DNA from 2 places in the Streptomyces asoensis genome. Region 1 is predicted to be linked to the other one. Evidence: riboswitches for the same ligand, from Rfam matches in the RefSeq annotation. Region 1 holds a riboswitch; the other holds the start of a gene.

Region 1 (9,645 bases):
GCAGCCCGGCCAGCTCGCCCTGCGACCCGGCGTTCGGCTGGAGCGACACCTTGTCGTACCCGGTGACCTCGGCGAGCCGCTCCTCCAGCTCGCGGATGAGCGTCAGGTAGCCCTCCGCCTGTTCGGCCGGCGCGAACGGGTGCAGCTGCCCGAACTCGGGCCAGGTGACCGGCTCCATCTCGGTGGTCGCGTTGAGCTTCATGGTGCAGGAGCCCAGCGGGATCATGCCCCGGTCCAGCGCGTAGTCCCGGTCGGCGAGCCTGCGCAGATAGCGCAGCATCGCGGTCTCGGAACGGTGCTGGTGGAAGACGGGGTGCGTCAGGACCGCGTCGGACCGCAGCAGCCCGGCGGGCAGGGAGTCGGCGGTGGCCGCGTCGAGCGCCTCGATGTCGCCGTCCACCCCGAAGGCGGCCCAGACGGCGGACACCTGCGCCCGAGCGGTCGTCTCGTCGCAGGCGATCGACACCTGGTCGGCGTCGACGAGGTGCAGGTTGACCCCGAGTTCCCGCGCGGCGGCGACGACCTCGGCGGCCTTCGCCGGCACCCGCACGGTCAGCGTGTCGAAGTACGACCCGTGCACGACCTCGACACCACCGGCCTCGAGCCCGGCGGCGAGGATCGAGGCGTATCGGTGCGTGCGCCGGGCGATCGCCCGGAGCCCGTCGGGACCGTGGTAGACGGCGTACATCCCCGCCATCACCGCCAGCAGCACCTGCGCCGTGCAGATGTTGCTGGTGGCCTTCTCGCGCCGGATGTGCTGCTCGCGCGTCTGTAGCGCGAGCCGGTAGGCCTTGTGTCCGTCGGCGTCCACCGACACGCCCACCAGCCGCCCCGGCAGGCTGCGCGCGAACTGCTCGCGGACGGCCATGTACCCGGCGTGCGGTCCGCCGAAGCCCATCGGCACACCGAACCGCTGCGTCGTACCGACCGCGATGTCCGCCCCCAGCTCGCCCGGCGACTTCAGCAGCGTCAGCGCGAGCAGATCCGCGGCGACGGTGACGAGCGCGCCGAGCCCGTGCGCCTGGTCGACGAGCGCCTTGAGGTCACGTACGGCACCGGAGGCACCGGGGTACTGGACGAGCACGCCGTTGATCTCCCGCGCGGCGATCTCCGCGGGAATCCCGTCGCTCAGGTCGGCGACGACGATCTCCACGCCCGTCGGCTCGGCGCGGGTCTCGATCACGGCGATGGTCTGCGGCAGCGCGTCCGCGTCGATGAGGAAGAGGCCCTTCTTGTTCTTCCCCATGCGCCGGGACAGCGCCATCGCCTCGGCGGCGGCCGTGCCCTCGTCGAGCAGCGACGCTCCGGAGGTCGGCAGCCCGGTGAGGTCGGCGACCACGGTCTGGAAGTTCAGCAGCGCCTCGAGCCGACCCTGGGAGATCTCCGGCTGGTACGGCGTGTAGGCCGTGTACCAGGCCGGGTTCTCCATGACGTTGCGCAGGATGACGGGCGGCGTGAACGTCCCGTAGTAGCCGAGTCCGATCATCGAGTCGAGGACCTGGTTGCGGTCGGCCAGCGAGCGCAGCTCGGCCAGCACCTCGGCCTCGGTGCGCGCTCCCGGCAGGTCCAGCGCGTCGGCGTTCTTGATCACATCCGGGACCGCTGCGGCGGTGAGCTCGTCGAGCGAGCCGTAGCCGACCTGTGCGAGCATCTTGGCCCGCGCCTCGAGGTCGGGCCCGATGTGGCGCTGTTCGAAGGAAATTCCCTGCTCGAGCTCTGCGAGCGGAATGCGTTGGGCGGTCATTACGGAGGCCTCCTGGTCTGACACGACCTTCGAGGGTCACCACGGTGGGTACCCGGACGGCCTCCCCCTCTGTCATCTCAACCTGAGAGCTTCACCGGGTCGCCCGAGGGCACCCGGCTTTCACCGTCGGTGAGAGCGGAAGCCGTCGACGCCGTCGGCACCCGCCCTGCTTTCCAGAGTGACCTCGTCCGTGCGGTACGTGAGCCTGAGAGATTCCGGGGAGGATTTGCTCCTTCGGCGCCTCCGGTGATGTCCGGAGGACTCTCCCGCGCGGTGTCAGCAGCCGTTGTCAGACTACCAGCGGGGTCAACGAGACTCGCTCGAGTGGCCACTCGTCCCAATGTGCTCTTTTGTAGTGCTTACGGATGAGTTGCGACCAAGTGGAGGGCCCGTGCAGACCGACATCGATCCGCGCAACCTGATCGGCCGCAAGGCATTCGACCGCAACGGCACCAAGATCGGCACCGTCGACGAGGTCTACCTCGACGACGCCACCGGAGTGCCGGAGTGGGCGGCCATACGCACCGGTCTGTTCTCCCGCGACGCCTTCGTCCCCCTGGAGCCCAGCCAGCTGGTCGAGGGCACCCTGCACATCCCCTTCGACCGGGCCCTGATCAAGGACGCTCCCGACTTCGGCGTGGGTCGCCACCTCTCCCCGGAACAGGAACTCCAGCTCTACCACCACTACGGCCTCGACGTGGGCGCCGCTCCCCCGCTCCCCGACCACGACTTCGGCCGACTGGCGGGTACGGACGACAGCTGAGCCCCCTCAGCCACAGGCCTGTATCAGCGCCCCCAGAATCCCGGCAGGGTCGTACAGCGGCCGGGCGCCGTCCGTGATGACTCTTCGTGTGCCGGCGTCGACCGGATCGGTCCGCGCCCAGTGGGCAGAACCGACGCCCACCTCGACCTCCAGGCCGGAGGCGGTCACATACCGCCATTCGGTGACAGGCCCCCGTTCCCGGACCCGGGCCACCTCGCCCAGGGCCAGCTCACGCCCCCACCCGTCGTCCTCCGCGTACCGGGCGGGCGCCGTCGACAACACCACGAGGTCCACGTCCGGGTCGGGACGCGCGCCCCCGCGCGCAATGGACCCGACGAGCAGCAGCCCCACCACGTCGCTCCGGTTCCCGGCCCACCGGGTGACCCGGTCCACCACCCGGCGCATCTCGGCTTCGCGCTCCGGCGACACCCCGGCCGGGTCCGCGAACCGGCCTCCGTGCAGCTTCATTCAGCTCCCCATCCGTCACCGGTGTCACCTCGCGGGACACCGCCACCGCTCCGGCCCACCCCACACTTCGAACCGCTTCACTCTGTGTAACTGATCCGCCTCACGCAGAGTTCCCGGACTCGACCTCCGACGGCTTGGCCTCCGGATGCGGCGCTCCTGCCGCCGGCCCGCCGTCGTCACCAGGTCTTCGTCGCACCAGCGGCAACGGATCCGCCGGCTCCAGCCCCGGATCGTCGGTCCTGAAAGTGCGTACCCGTCCCGGCTCCGACTCGGGCGTCTCGAAGCGCACGGTGACCCGGCCCAACCCGCTGCCCTGCACCCATCCGTGTCCGAGCTCGGCATGCCGCACATCGTGTCCTGGGCGCCACTGGTGCTCGACCGGCACCGGAATCTCGCCGACGGGCTCGTCCGCGAGTTCCTCCTCGGCCCCGTCCGCCCGGTCCTCAGCGGCCTGCGCGAACAGATCCTCCTGCGTGAAATCCGCCAGTCCGCTGACGCCCACCCCGAGCAGCCGCACCCCACCCGTCGTGTCCACCGAGTCCAGCAACCGGGCCGCCGCCTCCCGGACCACCCCCGGATCATCGGTGGGCCCCCGCAGGGTCTCGGACCGGGTGAGCGTGGAGAAGTCGTACCGCCGCACCTTCAGCACGATGGTCCGCCCCGACAGACCGGCCCCCCGCAGCCTGCGCACACACCGGTCCGCGAGCCGCTGCACCTCCAGCTCCACCCGGACCCGGTCGTGGATGTCCACGTCGTACGTGTCCTCGACCGACACCGACTTGGCCTCCCGCTCCGCCACCACGGGCCGGTCGTCGCGGGCCAGCGCCATGGCGTACAGCGCGTGCCCGTGCGCCTTGCCCAGCAGCCGCACCAGCTCGTCCTCACCGGCCTCGGCGATCTCGTCGATCGTGGTGATCCCGGCCCGCCGCAGATGGTCCCCCGTCGCCGGGCCGACCCCCGGCAGGGTCCGCACCGACAGCGGGCCGAGCAGGGCCCGCTCGGTCCCCGGCTCGATGAGCACCAGCCCGTCGGGCTTCGCCTGCTCCGAGGCGATCTTCGCCAGCATCTTGCAGGAGGCCAGACCCACCGAACCCGTGAGCCCGGTGACGGCCCGTATGTCCGCGCGCAGCCTGATCCCCGCCAGCCGCGCCGACTCACTGTCCCAGGCCGCTCCCCCGGCATCCAGGTCCACGAAGGCCTCGTCCAGGCTCAGCGGCTCCACCAGCGGCGACAGCGCCCGCAGCAGCCCCATGACCTGCTCGCTGATCGACCGGTAGAACGCGAAGCGCGGAACCAGATACGCGGCGTTCGGGGCCCGCCGGCGCGCCTGGGCCATGGGCATCGCCGAGTGCACTCCGAAGACCCGCGCCTCGTAGGAGGCGGTCGCGACCACTCCGCGAGGCCCCAGACCGCCCACGACCACGGCTTTCCCGCACAGGCTCGGCTTGGACGCCTGCTCCGCCTGCGCGAAGAAGGCATCCATGTCGAGATGCAGGATCGTGGGCGCGTTTCTCACATGTCCGATGCTGCACCACGCCACTGACAATGACGTCGTACAGCCGCCCCTCGCGCTCCTGGAGGGGTTTCAGACCGCCCGGTTGCGCCGACGTGCCAGTTCGTCCGCCGGATTGTGCCCGACGAGCGTCTCCCCGGTGTCGACACGCTCCCCGTGCAACTGCGACAGCGCGCTCTCGACGTCCCGCCACACCACGCCCACGGCGATCCCGAAGATGCCCTGCCCGCCCTGGAGCAGCGCGTGGACCTCGTCCGGCGAGGTGCACTCGTAGACGGTGGCGCCGTCGCTCATCAGCGTCATGCGCTCCAGGTCACTGAACCCGCGCTCCCGCAGATGCTGCACCGCGGTGCGGATGTTCTGGAGCGACACCCCGGTGTCGAGGAACCGCTTGACGATCTTCAGGACGACGACGTCCCGGAAGCTGTACAGACGCTGCGTGCCGGACCCGTGGGCGGGCCGCACGCTCGGCTCGACCAGCCCGGTGCGGGCCCAGTAGTCCAGTTGCCGATAGGTGATGCCCGCGGCCGCGCAGGCCGTCGGACCGCGATAGCCGATCTGCTCGGACGCCATGGATGTCGCCCCTCCGCTGCTCGGCACGGCCGCCGGACGCTGCGGAGCGTGATCGGCCGCGCTGCTCTGCTGGGGGTATCCCCTGCTCGAGCGTGCTGGAGAGCCCGGGGAAGGGTACGGACCGCTTCCCCCGACACCGAGTCCGGGGGCACCCCCAGCCGTACCGTCGCCGCTGCTTCTCACGCCGACCTCCGTCCTTGACCTGCCCTGTCGACGGTAGGCAGTCACCAGGGGTGCGTCAACGATCGCCACACTCGGCACGCCGAGTGATAATCACCCTGAGAGTGGTTTCCCGCACCCCACCGCGGGGAAAGGCTAGCCGAATGCGCTGAGAAGTAGCCGTAGGACGCTCTCACTCGCCGTTGGCATTTGCCGAAAACGGGGCGGGCGTCCCCGTGCAGGACGCCCGCATTCCGCGCATGTGCCGACTACTGGTTGCTGGTGCCGAAGTCCTCGGGCGAGATCTGGTCGAGGAACTCGCGGAACTTCTCCACCTCGTCCTCCTGCTCGTCCGGGATGGCGATCCCCGCGTCGTCCAGGACCGTGTCACTGCCGTAGATCGGTGTCCCCGTGCGCAACGCCAGCGCTATGGCGTCCGAGGGACGCGCGCTCACCTCGACCCCGCTGGCGAAGACCAGCTCCGCGTAGAAGACGCCCTCCCGCAGGTCCGTGATGCGCACCTCGGTGAGCTCCTGGCCGACGGCCTCCAGCACGTCCTTGAACAGGTCGTGGGTCAGCGGTCGCGCGGGAGCCATGCCCTGCTGGGCGAAGGCGATCGCCGTCGCCTCACCCGGTCCGATCCAGATGGGAAGGTAACGGTCGCCTCCCACTTCACGCAGCAGCACGATCGGTTGGTTGGAGGGCATCTCGACCCGGACACCTACGACATCGAGCTCGTTCACACAGCAACCCTAGGCCGTGCCCGGGACGTTTGGGTAGTCGGGCCGGGAACGGGTGACCGATCCGCCCAGGGCGAAACCGCCCGCTCAGGGCAGCCGCACCCCGAGCGCCGTCTGCACCAACGCCGCGTGCAGCCGCACCGTGAGCCCCGCGAGTTCCTTCGTACGGGCCTGCGCGTGGGCCCTGGTCTGCGGATTGCGGTGGCGCTTGAGCGGGGCCACCACCTGGTCCACGAGGCCGGCCTCACGATCGGCCGCAGCCTTCATCACCCGCAGGTGCCGGGGCTCGATCCCGAACCTGCCCAGCTCGGCGACGAGCGCTGCCACCGTGGCCGCCTCGGCGTCGTAGACCCCGTCCTCCAACGGCACGACGAGACCGTACGACTCCCACTCCTTGAGCTCCGGCTCGCCGATTCCCGCGGCCGCCAGCAGCTCGGACCGGCCGATCCTGGCGACGGTGGGCCCCTCCGACGCCTCCACAACGGCCTCACCGTCCCGCTGCCGGCCCACGGTCGGCAGCGGCGCGGCCTCACCGCGCTCCATGGCGTCCAAGTGCTCACGGATGACCTTGAGCGGCAGATAGTGGTCCCGCTGCATCCTCAGGACGTGGCCGAGGCGCTCGACGTCCTGCACACTGAACTTCCGGTACCCCGAAGGGGTCCGCTGCGGCTCGATGAGCCCTTCCGACTCCAGGAAACGGATCTTGGAGATGGTGACTTCGGGAAACTCGTCACGCAGCGCGTTCAGCACGGTGCCGATGCTCATCGAACCACCGTCCGCGGAGGCGGTGCCGTGTCCGACACCGCCCCTCGGTGTTTGAAGCATGGACCTTCCCTGGGGAGTCCCCCCGGACGGTGCCCGGGGGCCGGTCAGTAGCCCCGCTGGCTCGCGTAGAAGACCAGCCGGTACTTGCCGATCTGCACCTCGTCACCGTTCGACAGAGGGACCTCGTCGATCCGCTCCCGGTTGACGTACGTGCCGTTCAGACTGCCGACGTCCGCCACCTTGAACGTGCCGTCCGGGTTGCGCCGGAACTCCACATGGCGACGCGAGACCGTCACGTCGTCCAGGAAGATGTCGCTCTGCGGGTGACGACCGGCCGTCGTCAGGTCGCCGTCCAGAAGGAAACGGCTGCCCGAGTTCGGGCCGCGCCGCACGACCAGCAGGGCGGAACCCAGCGGCAGCGCGTCGACCGCGGCCTGCGCCTCGGGCGAGAGCGCGGGCAGCTGCGTCTGACCGGTGACCTCGGCGTCGTAGGCCTCGAGACCGGAGATGGAGATGGTGGAGGTCGTCTCCGACGCACGCTCGGGCGTCAGCCCGGGGCGCAGCGGCGCGCCGCAGTTGGAGCAGAAGCGGCTGTTCTCCGCGTTGCGGTTACCGCACCTCGTACACACCAGGGCCGACATAGGGGAAAACCCTCCACCCGTACTTGAGGTTGACGGTTGGCCGAAACCTATGCCGCCGGACTGCGCAGGGTCAACCGACGCCGCGCCCTGGCCGCCGGAAATGTCGCCGCCCGGACCAGCCACCTGATCCCTGAACAGCGGCCGCTGACCCTCTGCGTCAGGCTGTGCGCGATGGCGAGCGGTCGCGTTTTCGCTACCCTCTCGCGCGCTCTTGCCGAACAACTTCGCAAACAACTTCACGGGCGATTCCCCTTGACCGAAACAGACCCGCCCGTGGGGCAGGACGAACCCTGACTGAATACACCGGTCGACCCGGACATCTTCACAACGTCCGTGTCCACCAGACAGTTTCCACCACGCACCACCCGATCGGTGCGTCGACCCCCCGCAACCTCATGCCCCTGCCGGACGCCCCCCATGCACCCCCGGTTCACTGGCCCGACGACCGAGCGTAGTCAGGCTGCTTCGCCGCTCGCAAGGCATCCACAACGATCTTGTTCGACCGCTCGACGGTCACGGTGGCCTGCTCCTTCTCGAGAGTCTGCACCACTCCTCCAGGGATGTTCAGCGCCGGCTCAAGATCCTGCGGGTTGCCGATGACCTTGAAACGAAAGGGCGTGTTGATCTTGTTCCCGTCGACGCTCACGCTCTTGCCCGAATCCGTCAGAAACGTGCCGGCGACGACCCGCACCCCGTTCACCTGGATCGCCTCGGCCCCGGCCGCGCGCAGCTCCTGGATCGCGTCGAGCAACATGTCAGCCTCGACCGTCCCCTTCGTGTCCTCGATGGTCATCGTGATGCCCGGCCCCTGCGCAGCCACCGTGCCCGCCAGAATGCCGAGTTGTTTCTCCTTCTCGACCGTCTGCTTCCGGGCCTCCTCGGCCTGGTCGGAACTGTTCTCCAGCTCCTGCTGCTGCTTCTCGAGTCCCTGCTTCTCGTCCTCAAGACGCTGACTGCGGTCATCCAGTTCATCGAGGATGCGTACGAGATCTTCCTGACGCGCACCGCGCAGCGCGTTTCCGCTGTCGCTGTTGGAGGCCACCTGCACGGCCAGGCCGAAGCCCAGGCCGAACAGCAGCAGGGCGACGATGAGTTGGGCCCTGGACACCCGCGGCGGCCAGATGCCCTGCACCAGCCGCTGCCGGCCGGTCACCACGGGCTCGGCCGGCTTCTCGGCCGCTCCGTCCGCGGACGACGTCACCGGGACCTCGTCGGGCAACTCCTTGCGGAGCCTGTACTCGGGCGTCTCGTCCTGGTTGCTCATCGACCTCACGCCCGGAAGACATGCCGACGGATCGCCGCGGCGTTGGAGAAGATCCGGATGCCGAGGACGACCACGACCCCGGTGGACAGCTGCGATCCCACGCCCAACTCGTCACCCAGGAACACGATCAGCGCGGCCACCACCACGTTCGACAGGAACGACACCACGAACACCTTGTCGTCGAAGATGCCGTCGAGCATGGCCCGAAGCCCGCCGAACACGGCGTCCAGCGCCGCCACCACGGCGATCGGCAGATAAGGCACGACAGCCGCCGGAACCTCGGGCTGGACCAACAGGCCGGCCACGACTCCCACGACGAGGCCCAGTACGGCGATCACGATGTGCCCTTCTCAGTCTTCGGCTGCGCTGTACGTACGATCACACTCGGTGCGGCGGGCAGCCGGACGTCGTCCGCCACGGAGATGGCCGTCCGGATGCCGTAGTTCTCCTGCAAGGCGTTGAGATACAGACCGTCGGCGCTGTTCTGGAACCTGGTGCTCAGGTTCTTCCCGTCCCCCACCGCGAGCACCGTGTACGGCGGGACCAGCGGCTTGTTGTCGACCAGTATCGCTTCACCCGCGGCCCTGATCGCCGACAGCGCCGTCAGCCGTTGTCCGTTGATGGAGACGGCCTCGGCGCCCGACGCCCACAGTCCGTTGACCACGCGCTGCATGTCACGGTCCCGGACCCGCCCGGTGTCGTTGAAGCCGGAGGTCTCACGCGGGTCACCGTCACCGCCCGTGGTGGCTTCCTTGGCGTCGTCCACGACCAGCTTGACGCCCGGCCCGTGCACCTCGACGGCGCCCGACAGAATGCCCACCAGATCCGCCTGGTCACTGCCGCCACTCTGCTTGAGCGCCTCCTGCTGCCGGCCACTCACGTCGTCGCGCAGCTTGTCGACAGTGCTCTCGAGCTTGTCGGCCGCGTCGGTCTCACGATCGATACGGTCGATGAGCTCCTCGCGCTCCTTCGCGACGACCGGCGCCGCGACCCGCGCCTGCGCCGCACCGACGGT
Region 2 (9,645 bases), 4.9 Mb from region 1:
CGACGACGAAACCGTTGGGTGCGATGGTGCAGCCCTCGGTCCAGATCCTGGCGTTGACGTCGCACTCGCGCCGGAGCGCGCCGGCAAACTCCAGGGGTTGCACGGCGGATCTGAAGATCTTGGCGAAGGCATCGTTGACTAGAGCCTCGAAGCGCTGTTCCAGCTTGTTCAGCGTTCCCACTTCAGCCTCCGGGTGCCGATCCGCTGTAAGGCAGTCAGATCGGCCGATGATGTCACTGATAGTGCTTATGTAGACACAGAGAGTGCTGATCTTGCGGCATGTCGTCGCATTTCACCGGATCGGTCGTAAAGCCCCGCCCATCGGGCCGCGTGGACCGCCGATTCGACGCCGCCCCCGGAACGCGGGGGTTCCTGGTGCTGTGGCGTCCGGGCGGCGCGGTGTCGTCAGGCCGGGGTGGCGGAACGAGTACGCGTCCGCGAGATCGATGACGACGAGAGACAGTGCCTGTCGCGGATCGTCCGCAGAGGCACCGGGTCAGTGGTGACCTGGCGGCGGGCCCGGAGGGCGCTGTTGTCCGCGCGGGGCAAGCCGGTGGCGAAGATCGCCGGGGTCAAGAAGATCGCCAGGTCACCTGTTCGCTGCCTGGGACCTGAGCAAGGGCAGGCTCTACGGCCGCACCCTGGCAACCGCAGCTCGCGTCCTGGACGGCGGGATCGTCACCGCCGGGAACGCCTACCACTTCATGGGAGGCCCCTGACCGAGCCGGTCCCGGGGACACTCCGCCCAGTGATCAGGGAAGGTCTATTTCCCTAGCACTCGATGATGTTCACCGCCAGCCCGCCGCGGGCTGTCTCCTTGTACTTGACGCTCATGTCCGCGCCCGTGTCCTTCATCGTCTTGATGACCTTGTCCAGGGACACCTTGTGCGACCCGTCGCCGCGCATCGCCATACGGGCCGCCGTGACCGCCTTCACCGAGGCCATGCCGTTGCGCTCGATGCACGGGATCTGGACCAGGCCGCCCACGGGGTCGCAGGTCAGGCCGAGGTTGTGTTCCATGCCGATCTCGGCCGCGTTCTCGACCTGCTCGGGGGAGCCGCCGAGGACCTCGGCCAGCGCGCCCGCCGCCATCGAGCAGGCCGAGCCGACCTCGCCCTGGCAGCCGACCTCGGCGCCGGAGATGGAGGCGTTCTCCTTGAAGAGCATGCCGATCGCGCCGGCCGCGAGCAGGAAGCGGACCACTCCGTCCTCATCGGCGCCGGGCACGAAGTTCACGTAGTAGTGCAGGACTGCCGGGATGATGCCGGCCGCGCCGTTCGTGGGGGCTGTCACCACCCGGCCGCCGGCCGCGTTCTCCTCGTTCACCGCCATCGCGTACAGCGTGATCCACTCCATGGAGAGCGCCAACGGGTCGCCCTCCGCCCGGAGCTGCCGCGCCGTCATGGCGGCCCGGCGGCGGACCCGCAGGCCACCCGGCAGGATGCCCTCGCGTGACATGCCCCGCGACACGCACGCCTGCATCACCCGCCAGATCTCCAGCAGCCCGTCCCGGATCTCGTCCTCGGTGCGCCAGGCGCGCTCGTTCTCCAGCATCAGCGAGGAGATCGACAGGCCGGTCTCCTTCGCCAGGCGCAGCAGCTCGTCGCCCGTGCGGAAGGGGTACTTCAGGACCGTGTCGTCGAGTTTGATGCGGTCCGCGCCGACCGCGTCCTCGTCCACGACGAAGCCGCCGCCGACCGAGTAGTACGTCTTCGACAGCAGCTCGGCGCCCTGGGCGTCGTGGGCCCATATCGTCATGCCGTTGGCGTGGTACGGGAGGGCCTTGCGGCGGTGCAGGACCAGGTCCTCGTCGAAGGAGAACGGGATCTCGTGCGAGCCCAGCAGCCGCAGCCGGCCGGAGTCCTTGATCTGCTCCACCCGGTCGTCCGCGCCCTCCACGTCCACCGTGCGCGGCGAGGAGCCCTCCAGGCCGAGCAGCACCGCCTTCGGCGTGCCGTGGCCGTGGCCGGTCGCGCCGAGCGAGCCGTACAGCTCGCAGCGCACCGACGTGACGGAGTCCAGCAGGCCCTCGCCCCGCACCCGCCGTGCGAACATGCGGGCCGCGCGCATCGGGCCGACCGTGTGGGAGCTGGACGGGCCGATGCCGATCGAGAACAGGTCGAAGACCGAGATGGCCACGGGGAACTCCTCAATACGGGGGTGGTGCGGGGTGCCGCCCACACCTCACAGTGTGCGCGGCACCCGGGAAAAGGAACTATTCGCTCAGACCGGGGTACAGCGGGTGCTTGTCGGCCAGGGCCGTGACCCGGGCCTTCAGCGCCGCCGCGTCGGCCTCCGCGAACGGGGACGGCGCCTTCAGCGTCTCGGCGATCACGTCCGCGACCTCGGCGAAGTCCTCGGCGGTGAAGCCGCGGGTCGCGAGGGCGGGCGTGCCGATCCGCAGTCCGGAGGTGACCATCGGGGGCCGCGGGTCGTTCGGGACCGCGTTGCGGTTGACCGTGATCCCGACCTCGTGCAGCCGGTCCTCGGCCTGCTGACCGTCCAGCTCGGACTCGCGCAGGTCGACCAGGATCAGGTGCACGTCGGTGCCGCCGGACAGGACGTTCACCCCGGCCGCGCGGGCGTCCGGCACGGTCAGTCGCTCGGCGAGGATCCTCGCGCCCTCGACCGTGCGGACCTGACGCTCCTTGAATTCCTCGCTCGCGGCGACCTTGAAGGAGACCGCCTTGGCCGCGATCACGTGCTCCAGGGGGCCGCCCTGGAAGCCCGGGAAGACGGACGAGTTCAGCTTCTTCGCGAACTCCTTCTTCGCGAGGATGATGCCGCCGCGGGGGCCGCCCAGCGTCTTGTGGGTGGTGGACGTGACGACGTCGGCGTACTCCACCGGGTTCGGGTGGAGACCGGCCGCGACCAGACCCGCGAAGTGCGCCATGTCGACCCACAGGAAGGCCTCGACCTCGTCCGCGATCCGGCGGAACTCGGCGAAGTCCAGCTGCCGCGGGTACGCCGACCAGCCCGCGATGATCACCTTCGGACGGTGCTCCTTGGCGAGCCGCTCGACCTCGGCCATGTCGACCAGGCCGGCGTCGTCCACGTGGTACGCGACCACGTCGAACTGCTTGCCGGAGAAGTTCAGCCGCATGCCGTGGGTCAGGTGACCGCCGTGCGCCAGGTCCAGGCCGAGGATCGTGTCGCCGGGCTGGGCCATCGCGAACAGGGCGGCCTGGTTGGCGGAGGCGCCCGAGTGGGGCTGGACGTTGGCGTACTCGGCGCCGAACAGCTCCTTGATCCGGTCGATCGCGATCTGCTCGGCCACGTCGACGTGCTCGCAGCCGCCGTAGTAGCGGCGGCCCGGGTAGCCCTCGGCGTACTTGTTGGTCAGGACCGAGCCCTGCGCCTCCATCACCGCGAGCGGAGCGAAGTTCTCCGAGGCGATCATCTCGAGCGTGGACTGCTGGCGGTTCAGCTCGGCGTCGACCGCGGCGGCGATCTCCGGGTCGAGCTCGTGCAGGGGCGTGTTCAGGACGGACATGCGTCTACGACTCCTCAGCCGGCGGTGTAGGCGGTGTACTCGTCGGCGGTGAGCAGGTCGTCCTGCTCGCCCGCCGTGCGTACCTTGAACAGCCATCCGCCCTCGAAGGGGGCGGAGTTCACCAGCGCCGGGTCGTCGACGACGTCCTGGTTGACCTCGACGATCTCGCCGGAGACCGGTGCGTACAGCTCGCTGACCGACTTGGTCGACTCCAGCTCGCCGCAGGTCTCGCCCGCGGTCACCGTGTCACCGACCTCGGGGAGCTGGACGAAGACCACGTCGCCGAGCGCGTTGGCCGCGTGCTCCGTGATGCCGACCGTCGAGACGCCGTCCTCGGCGACCGACAGCCACTCGTGCTCCTTGCTGTAGCGCAGCTGCTGGGGGTTGCTCATGGCCTGAATTCTCCTGTACGCGGGAGGGTGCTGGTGAATGGGGGACTGCTGGAAACGCACGTGAGCAGCGGAAATGTGCGCAGGGTCACGCGCGGGCGGGCGTCAACGCGCCCAGTGTCTACTTCTGGCGCTTGTAGAACGGCAGCGCCACGACCTCGTACGGCTCGTGGCTGCCTCGGATGTCCACGCCGACGCCCGTGGTTCCCGGCGCCGCGTGGGCGGCGTCGACGTACGCCATCGCGATCGGCTTGCCGAGGGTGGGGGAGGGGGCGCCGGAGGTGACCTCGCCGATCACCTCGCCGCCGGCGACGACGGCGAACCCGGCGCGCGGGACCCGGCGGCCCTCGGCGACCAGGCCGACGAGGACGCGCGGGGGCTGCGAGGCGGCGCGCCCGGCGGCCGCCTCCAGCGCCGTACGCCCGACGAAGTCGCCGTCCTTGTCGAACTTCACCACCCGGCCGAGGCCGGCGTCGAACGGGGTGAGGGAGGTGCTCAGCTCGTGCCCGTACAGCGGCATGCCCGCCTCCAGGCGCAGCGTGTCCCGGCAGGACAGACCGCAGGGCACCAGTCCGACACCCTCGCCGGCCTTGGTCAGCGCCTGCCACAGCTCGACGGCGTGCTCCGGCCGTACGAAGAGTTCGAAGCCGTCCTCGCCGGTGTAGCCGGTGCGCGCGATGAGGGCCGGGACGCCGGCGACGGTGCCGGGCAGGCCGGCGTAGTACTTCAGGCCGTCCAGGTCGGCGTCGGTGACGGCCGCGAGGATGCCGGGGGACTCGGGGCCCTGTACGGCGATCAGCGCGTAGGTGTCGCGGTCGTCGCGGACCTCCGCGTCGAAGCCCTCGGCGCGCTCGGTCAGAGCGTCCAGCACGACCTGCGCGTTGGAGGCGTTGGCCACCACCATGAACTCGGTCTCGGCGAGCCGGTAGACGATCAGGTCGTCCAGGATGCCGCCGTCCGCCCGGCAGATCATCGTGTAGCGGGCGCGGGCGTTCTTGACCGCCCCGATGTTGCCCACCAGGGCGAAGTCGAGGAGGGCGGCGGCCTGCGGGCCGGTGACGGTGATCTCGCCCATGTGCGAGAGGTCGAAGAGCCCGGCCCTGGTGCGGACGGCGTGGTGCTCGTCGCGCTCGGAGCCGTAACGCAGGGGCATGTCCCAGCCGGCGAAGTCGGTCATCGTCGCGCCGAGCGCACGATGCACCGCGTCGAGGGCGGTGTGGCGCTGCTCGGCGCTCTGGTCGGATGCGGGGTCGGTACTGCTCATCGGGCGTTCGTCTCCCAAGGCATGACGGCACGGCGAGGTCGTTCCTCCCCATCTGTCATCGGAACCTGAGAGGTTCGCCATGACGGCCCGCGACGGGATCGATCATGACTTGCACCTTGGGTGGAGCCACTGGAGACAGCGGCCCGCTTTTCAGATGTGCCTCGCCCGCGCGGTAACGGGGCCTGAGAGATTCAAGGGAGGGACTTGCTCCTTCGGCGCCCCAGCGAAGCTGCTGCTGAGGACTCTCCCGCGCGGATTCAAACGGCCGGTATGCAGTTGGCGCGGCCATCATTGCACGGCTCGCCCCGATCACGGCAGGCCGCATCTGTAACCGGCTTGTGTCGGTACGCGCACGAAAACGCTAGGCGCAGCGCATTACCTTCTCTTTACGCTCAGTGGGGATGAGGACACCATCTGACCCCAGGGGAGGACGATCACGGTGAACAGGACGACCACGGCAAGGTCCACGGCATTCGCGACCGGCTCGGGGGTCGCGCTGCCCGCGCAGCCCGTCGCCCCGGCCCGGGAGGCGTGCGGTCCGCAGCCGGCGCCCGTCGTCCGCGACCTGCGCGAGCGGGCCGGCCGCAGCCCGCACGGCCTGCTCTTCGGCCCCCGTGACCTGGTCGTGGTCACCGGTCTGCCCGGCAGCGGCAAGTCCACGCTCATGCGGCGGACCGTGCAGGGCATCCGCGTCGACTCCCAGGACACCCGGGACCGCTGGGACGCCCGCGCCCCCCGCTTCCTGCCCTACGGCCTCTACCGCCCCCTCGTCCGGCTCGCCCACTACGCCGGACTGCGCCGGGCGCTGCGCAGTGGCGCGGGCGTCGTCGTGCACGACTGCGGCACGCAGGCCTGGGTCCGTGACTGGCTGGCCCGAGAGGCCCGCCGCCGCGGCGGCACCCTCCACCTGCTGCTGCTGGACGTCGGCGCGGACACGGCGCTGGAGGGGCAGCGCGAGCGAGGCCGGGGCGTCTCCCGGTACGCGTTCCTGCGCCACCGCCACGCCGCCGCCCGGCTGGCGCGCTCGGTGGAGAAGGGCCGACTGCCCGAGGGCTGCGGCTCGGCGGTGCTGCTCGACCGCGCGGCGGCCGACACACTGCGCCGCATCGGTTTCACGGGCTGAGGGCTCGGGTGCGACCCCCGGTACCCGCTAGCCTTTCAGCCACAGCGAAGTGAGCGGTTCTCAGCAGGCGGTAGGCAGATGGATTTCCCCCCGGCGAACTTTCCGACGGACTTCTCCGCGGACTTTCCGGCGCAGGCACACCCCCATCCGCACGGCGGATGGCCCGGCAACGAGCTGGAGGAGGTGCTCTCCGTCTCCCTCGGCGTGCCGGGAGCCGGCGGCCGGATCGTCGAGGTGCTCGGACGCAGCTTCGTCTGGGTGCCGCTGCCCGGCGGCGGCGGCCCGCACAGCGGCCCCCTCGACCTGCCCACGATGGAGCTCGAGGGCCAGGTGTACGTGCCGGTCTTCAGCTCCGAGGAGCAGTTCCGGCAGGTCGTCGGCTCGCACATGTCGTTCACGATCGCGCCGGCCGTGGAGTTCGCCCGGGGGCTGCCCCCGCAGGTGGGCATCCTGGTGAACCCGGACGGCGTGGTCGGCGTCCCGCTGCCCCCGGCAGCCGTGGCGGAGCTCTGCCGGGCGGGCCGCACCCCGCTGGACGGCACCGCGGCCGGCGGCCGGGTCCGCCTCTACGAGCCCGACTGGCAGGACGACCCGATGGACTTCCTGGCCGCGGCCTCGGCGGAGTTCGAGGCCACGGGCGTGGTCCGCACGGCCCGCCGTTGCCTGGCCGCCATCGAGACGGCGGACCCGGTGATGTTCGTGGGCGTGGAACTCTCCCAGTGGGAGGGCGACCTGCGGGCCCTTCCCCTGGAGGCCCTGGGCCGGGCCCTGACGACGGCGCCCGCCCCCTGGCCGGTCAACCTGGTCCTCCTGGACGTCGCCCAGGACCCGGTGGGCGACTGGATGCGGGAGCGGGTCCGCGCCTTCTACTCACGCTAGGGCGGCCCACCCCGGGGCGCGGGCTGCATCCGTATGCGGCTCCGCCGCGGGGCGCGCACGGCCACGCACGATCGGCAGCCCGAAGAACACAGCAAGCCTCGAGCTCTCAACGGCTCGACCAGCGGAGCGCCTAAGCTGGACTCCAACGCGGGGCAACTTCTCGAAGGGGCGATAAAAAGTGAGCGCTGGCACTGCCGCGACCGGCTCGGTCGAGCACATGCTGCGCCAGGTCACGCCCGGGCGCTACGACGCCTACGAGGCGCTCCTGCGCGCGCTCGCGACGCCCTCCTCCGGTCAGCTCTGGATGCTGCTGTGGCACGGCCAGGCCGGCTCCCCGGACGCCCAGTACGGAAACATGGAGGTCGACGGGCACGGCTACGCCCCCTGCGTCACCTCCGCCCAGGAGCTCAGCGCGAGTGGCTGGAACAGGTCCTACGAGGTGGTGGACGGGCTGGACGTGGCCCGCACCCTCTACCCCGACCACTACGGCCTCTGGTTGAACCCGCACGCCCCCGGCGGCGGTGTCGGCATTCCGTGGCTGGATCTGCGCCGTATCGCCACCGGCCTGGAGCGCCAGCCGGCCGGGCCGTTGCGGCTGTCCGAACCGGGCATCGAGATCCCGCAGTTCTACGCCCTGCTCGCGCAGAACGCCCACCGTACCCCGGCGGTCCGCGCGTTGCGCCGCGCCTGGGTGCAGCCGGCGCTGGGTGCGCCCTACCTGGCGATCGGGCTCGACGTGTACGACTCCTCCCCGCCGGCCGTGGACGCCGTACGGGCGATGATGCAGCAGTCCATCGGGGCCGTGCCGGACGGGCTGCCGGTGTCGACGGTCGCCATGACGGACGAGTACGACCCCGTCGTGATGTGGATGCGTGCCACCGCCCGGCCCTTCTACGACCGCGAGGCCCACGCGCCAGCACCGGCCCAGGCTCCCGCCGGCGGCTACGGCTATCCGCCCACCGGACGCTACTGACATCCGAAGCGGGTCCTGCCGCGAGGTGGGGGCCGGATGTCTTCGCGCGTAGATAGCGGCGATTGGTACCGGTTTTGTCCGTTCTGACCCAATAAGTCACCGTCCGGGGGCCGTTACCCGCCGTCCGGATAACGGAACCCCTCTACCCGGATCACGTTTACGCATCCATTCACTGCCAAGTCTGGCTACAGATCGCCAAACCGTTGAAGACTCCGGCGTCAGGGGACTTATCCCCTGCGTATTACGGACTGATCACGCCGCTACAGCGGCAAGTGCGGGCCGGCTACCGCCGGTTGAGAGGGGTCCCTGCCAGATGACGGCACCATTGCACGAGCCGACCGCGGAAGCGGCCCCGAGCGCGGCCGAGGAAGCGTCGGTCGCCACCAGCGGCGCCAAGGCCGTTCAGGGCCGTTCCCTGGGCCGGATCGCCTGGGAGCGCCTCAAGCGGGACAAGCTCGCCCTCACGGGCGGCGTCGTGGTGCTCGTCCTCGTCGTGATCGCGCTGCTCGCGCCGGTCATCACCGGGCTCCTCGGGCAGGACCCGAACGAGTATCACGAGAGCCTCATCGACCCGCTCTTCGGTACGCCCACGGGCTCCCTGGGCGGCGTCAGCGGCGACCACCTGTTCGGTGTCGAGCCGGTGAACGGCCGTGACATCTTCGCCCGCATCCTCTACGGCGCCCGGATCTCCCTGCTGGTCGGCTTCCTGTCGGCCGTGGTCGCCGTGATCCTCGGAACGGTGCTGGGCATCCTCGCCGGCTTCTTCGGCGGCTGGGTCGACTCCGTCATCAGCCGGGTGATGGACGGTCTGCTCGCCTTCCCGCAGTTGCTGTTCATCATCGCGCTGGTCTCCGTCATGCCGAGCAACATGCTGGGACTCTCCGGTTCGAGCGTGCGTGTCTTCGTGATGATCCTGGTCATCGGCTTCTTCGGCTGGCCCTACATCGGACGCGTGGTGCGCGGCCAGACGCTCTCGCTGCGTGAGCGCGAGTACGTCGAGGCCGCCCGATCGCTGGGCGCGGGGCGGCTGTACATCCTGTTCAAGGAACTGCTGCCCAACCTGGTCGCCCCGATCGTCGTGTACACGACGATGATGATCCCCACCAACATCCTCACCGAGGCGGCGCTCAGCTTCCTGGGCGTCGGGGTCAAGCCGCCCACCGCCTCGTGGGGGCAGATGCTCTCGAGCGCGATCGACTACTACGAGTCGGACCCGATGTACATGGTGGTCCCGGGTGTGGCGATCTTCATCACCGTGCTGGCCTTCAACCTCTTCGGTGACGGCATCCGGGACGCGCTGGACCCGAAGGCCTCCCGCTGATCCGCCCCTTCGGGGATCCGCGACAAACAGCGAGCCGCAGAACCGCCGAACACACGGCGCCTCAACCGTCCCGTGGTCTTCACACGGGGTATCTCTCATCTATCCGGAGGATCCGAGATCGTGACTACCCAACGCACCTCAGGGCGGCGGAAGCAGGCGTTTGCCGCTGCTGCCGCGGTCGCCGCGCTGCTGACCACGGCGGC

Evidence for each region. Region 1 has a riboswitch for glycine ahead of gcvP (aminomethyl-transferring glycine dehydrogenase). Riboswitches for the same ligand answer to the same signal wherever they lie in the genome.
Region 2: another riboswitch for glycine. It lies ahead of gcvT (glycine cleavage system aminomethyltransferase GcvT); the one in region 1 lies ahead of gcvP (aminomethyl-transferring glycine dehydrogenase).

What each region holds. Positions count from the first base shown of each region.
Region 1 is NZ_CP049838.1:1,967,762-1,977,406, forward strand. It holds gene gcvP (aminomethyl-transferring glycine dehydrogenase) at 1-1,744, opposite strand, end outside; glycine riboswitch at 1,928-2,023, opposite strand; gene G9272_RS08730 (PRC-barrel domain-containing protein) at 2,136-2,507, shown strand; gene G9272_RS08735 (nucleotidyltransferase domain-containing protein) at 2,514-2,975, opposite strand; gene G9272_RS08740 (DNA polymerase IV) at 3,076-4,491, opposite strand; gene G9272_RS08745 (MerR family transcriptional regulator) at 4,561-5,244, opposite strand; gene G9272_RS08750 (bifunctional nuclease family protein) at 5,490-5,963, opposite strand; gene ftsR (transcriptional regulator FtsR) at 6,048-6,785, opposite strand; gene G9272_RS08760 (FHA domain-containing protein) at 6,830-7,714, opposite strand; gene G9272_RS08765 (DUF881 domain-containing protein) at 7,797-8,630, opposite strand; gene G9272_RS08770 (small basic family protein) at 8,636-8,968, opposite strand; gene G9272_RS08775 (DUF881 domain-containing protein) at 8,965-9,645, opposite strand, start outside.
Region 2 is NZ_CP049838.1:6,898,069-6,907,713, forward strand. It holds gene G9272_RS30970 (FhaA domain-containing protein) at 1-181, opposite strand, end outside; partial or broken gene G9272_RS46225 (IS630 family transposase) at 416-601, shown strand; gene G9272_RS30975 (L-serine ammonia-lyase) at 772-2,139, opposite strand; gene glyA (serine hydroxymethyltransferase) at 2,216-3,493, opposite strand; gene gcvH (glycine cleavage system protein GcvH) at 3,508-3,885, opposite strand; gene gcvT (glycine cleavage system aminomethyltransferase GcvT) at 4,004-5,146, opposite strand; glycine riboswitch at 5,189-5,306, opposite strand; glycine riboswitch at 5,307-5,406, opposite strand; gene G9272_RS30995 (AAA family ATPase) at 5,586-6,269, shown strand; gene G9272_RS31000 (enhanced serine sensitivity protein SseB) at 6,348-7,148, shown strand; gene G9272_RS31005 (enhanced serine sensitivity protein SseB C-terminal domain-containing protein) at 7,366-8,121, shown strand; gene G9272_RS31010 (ABC transporter permease) at 8,435-9,442, shown strand; gene G9272_RS31015 (ABC transporter substrate-binding protein) at 9,563-9,645, shown strand, end outside.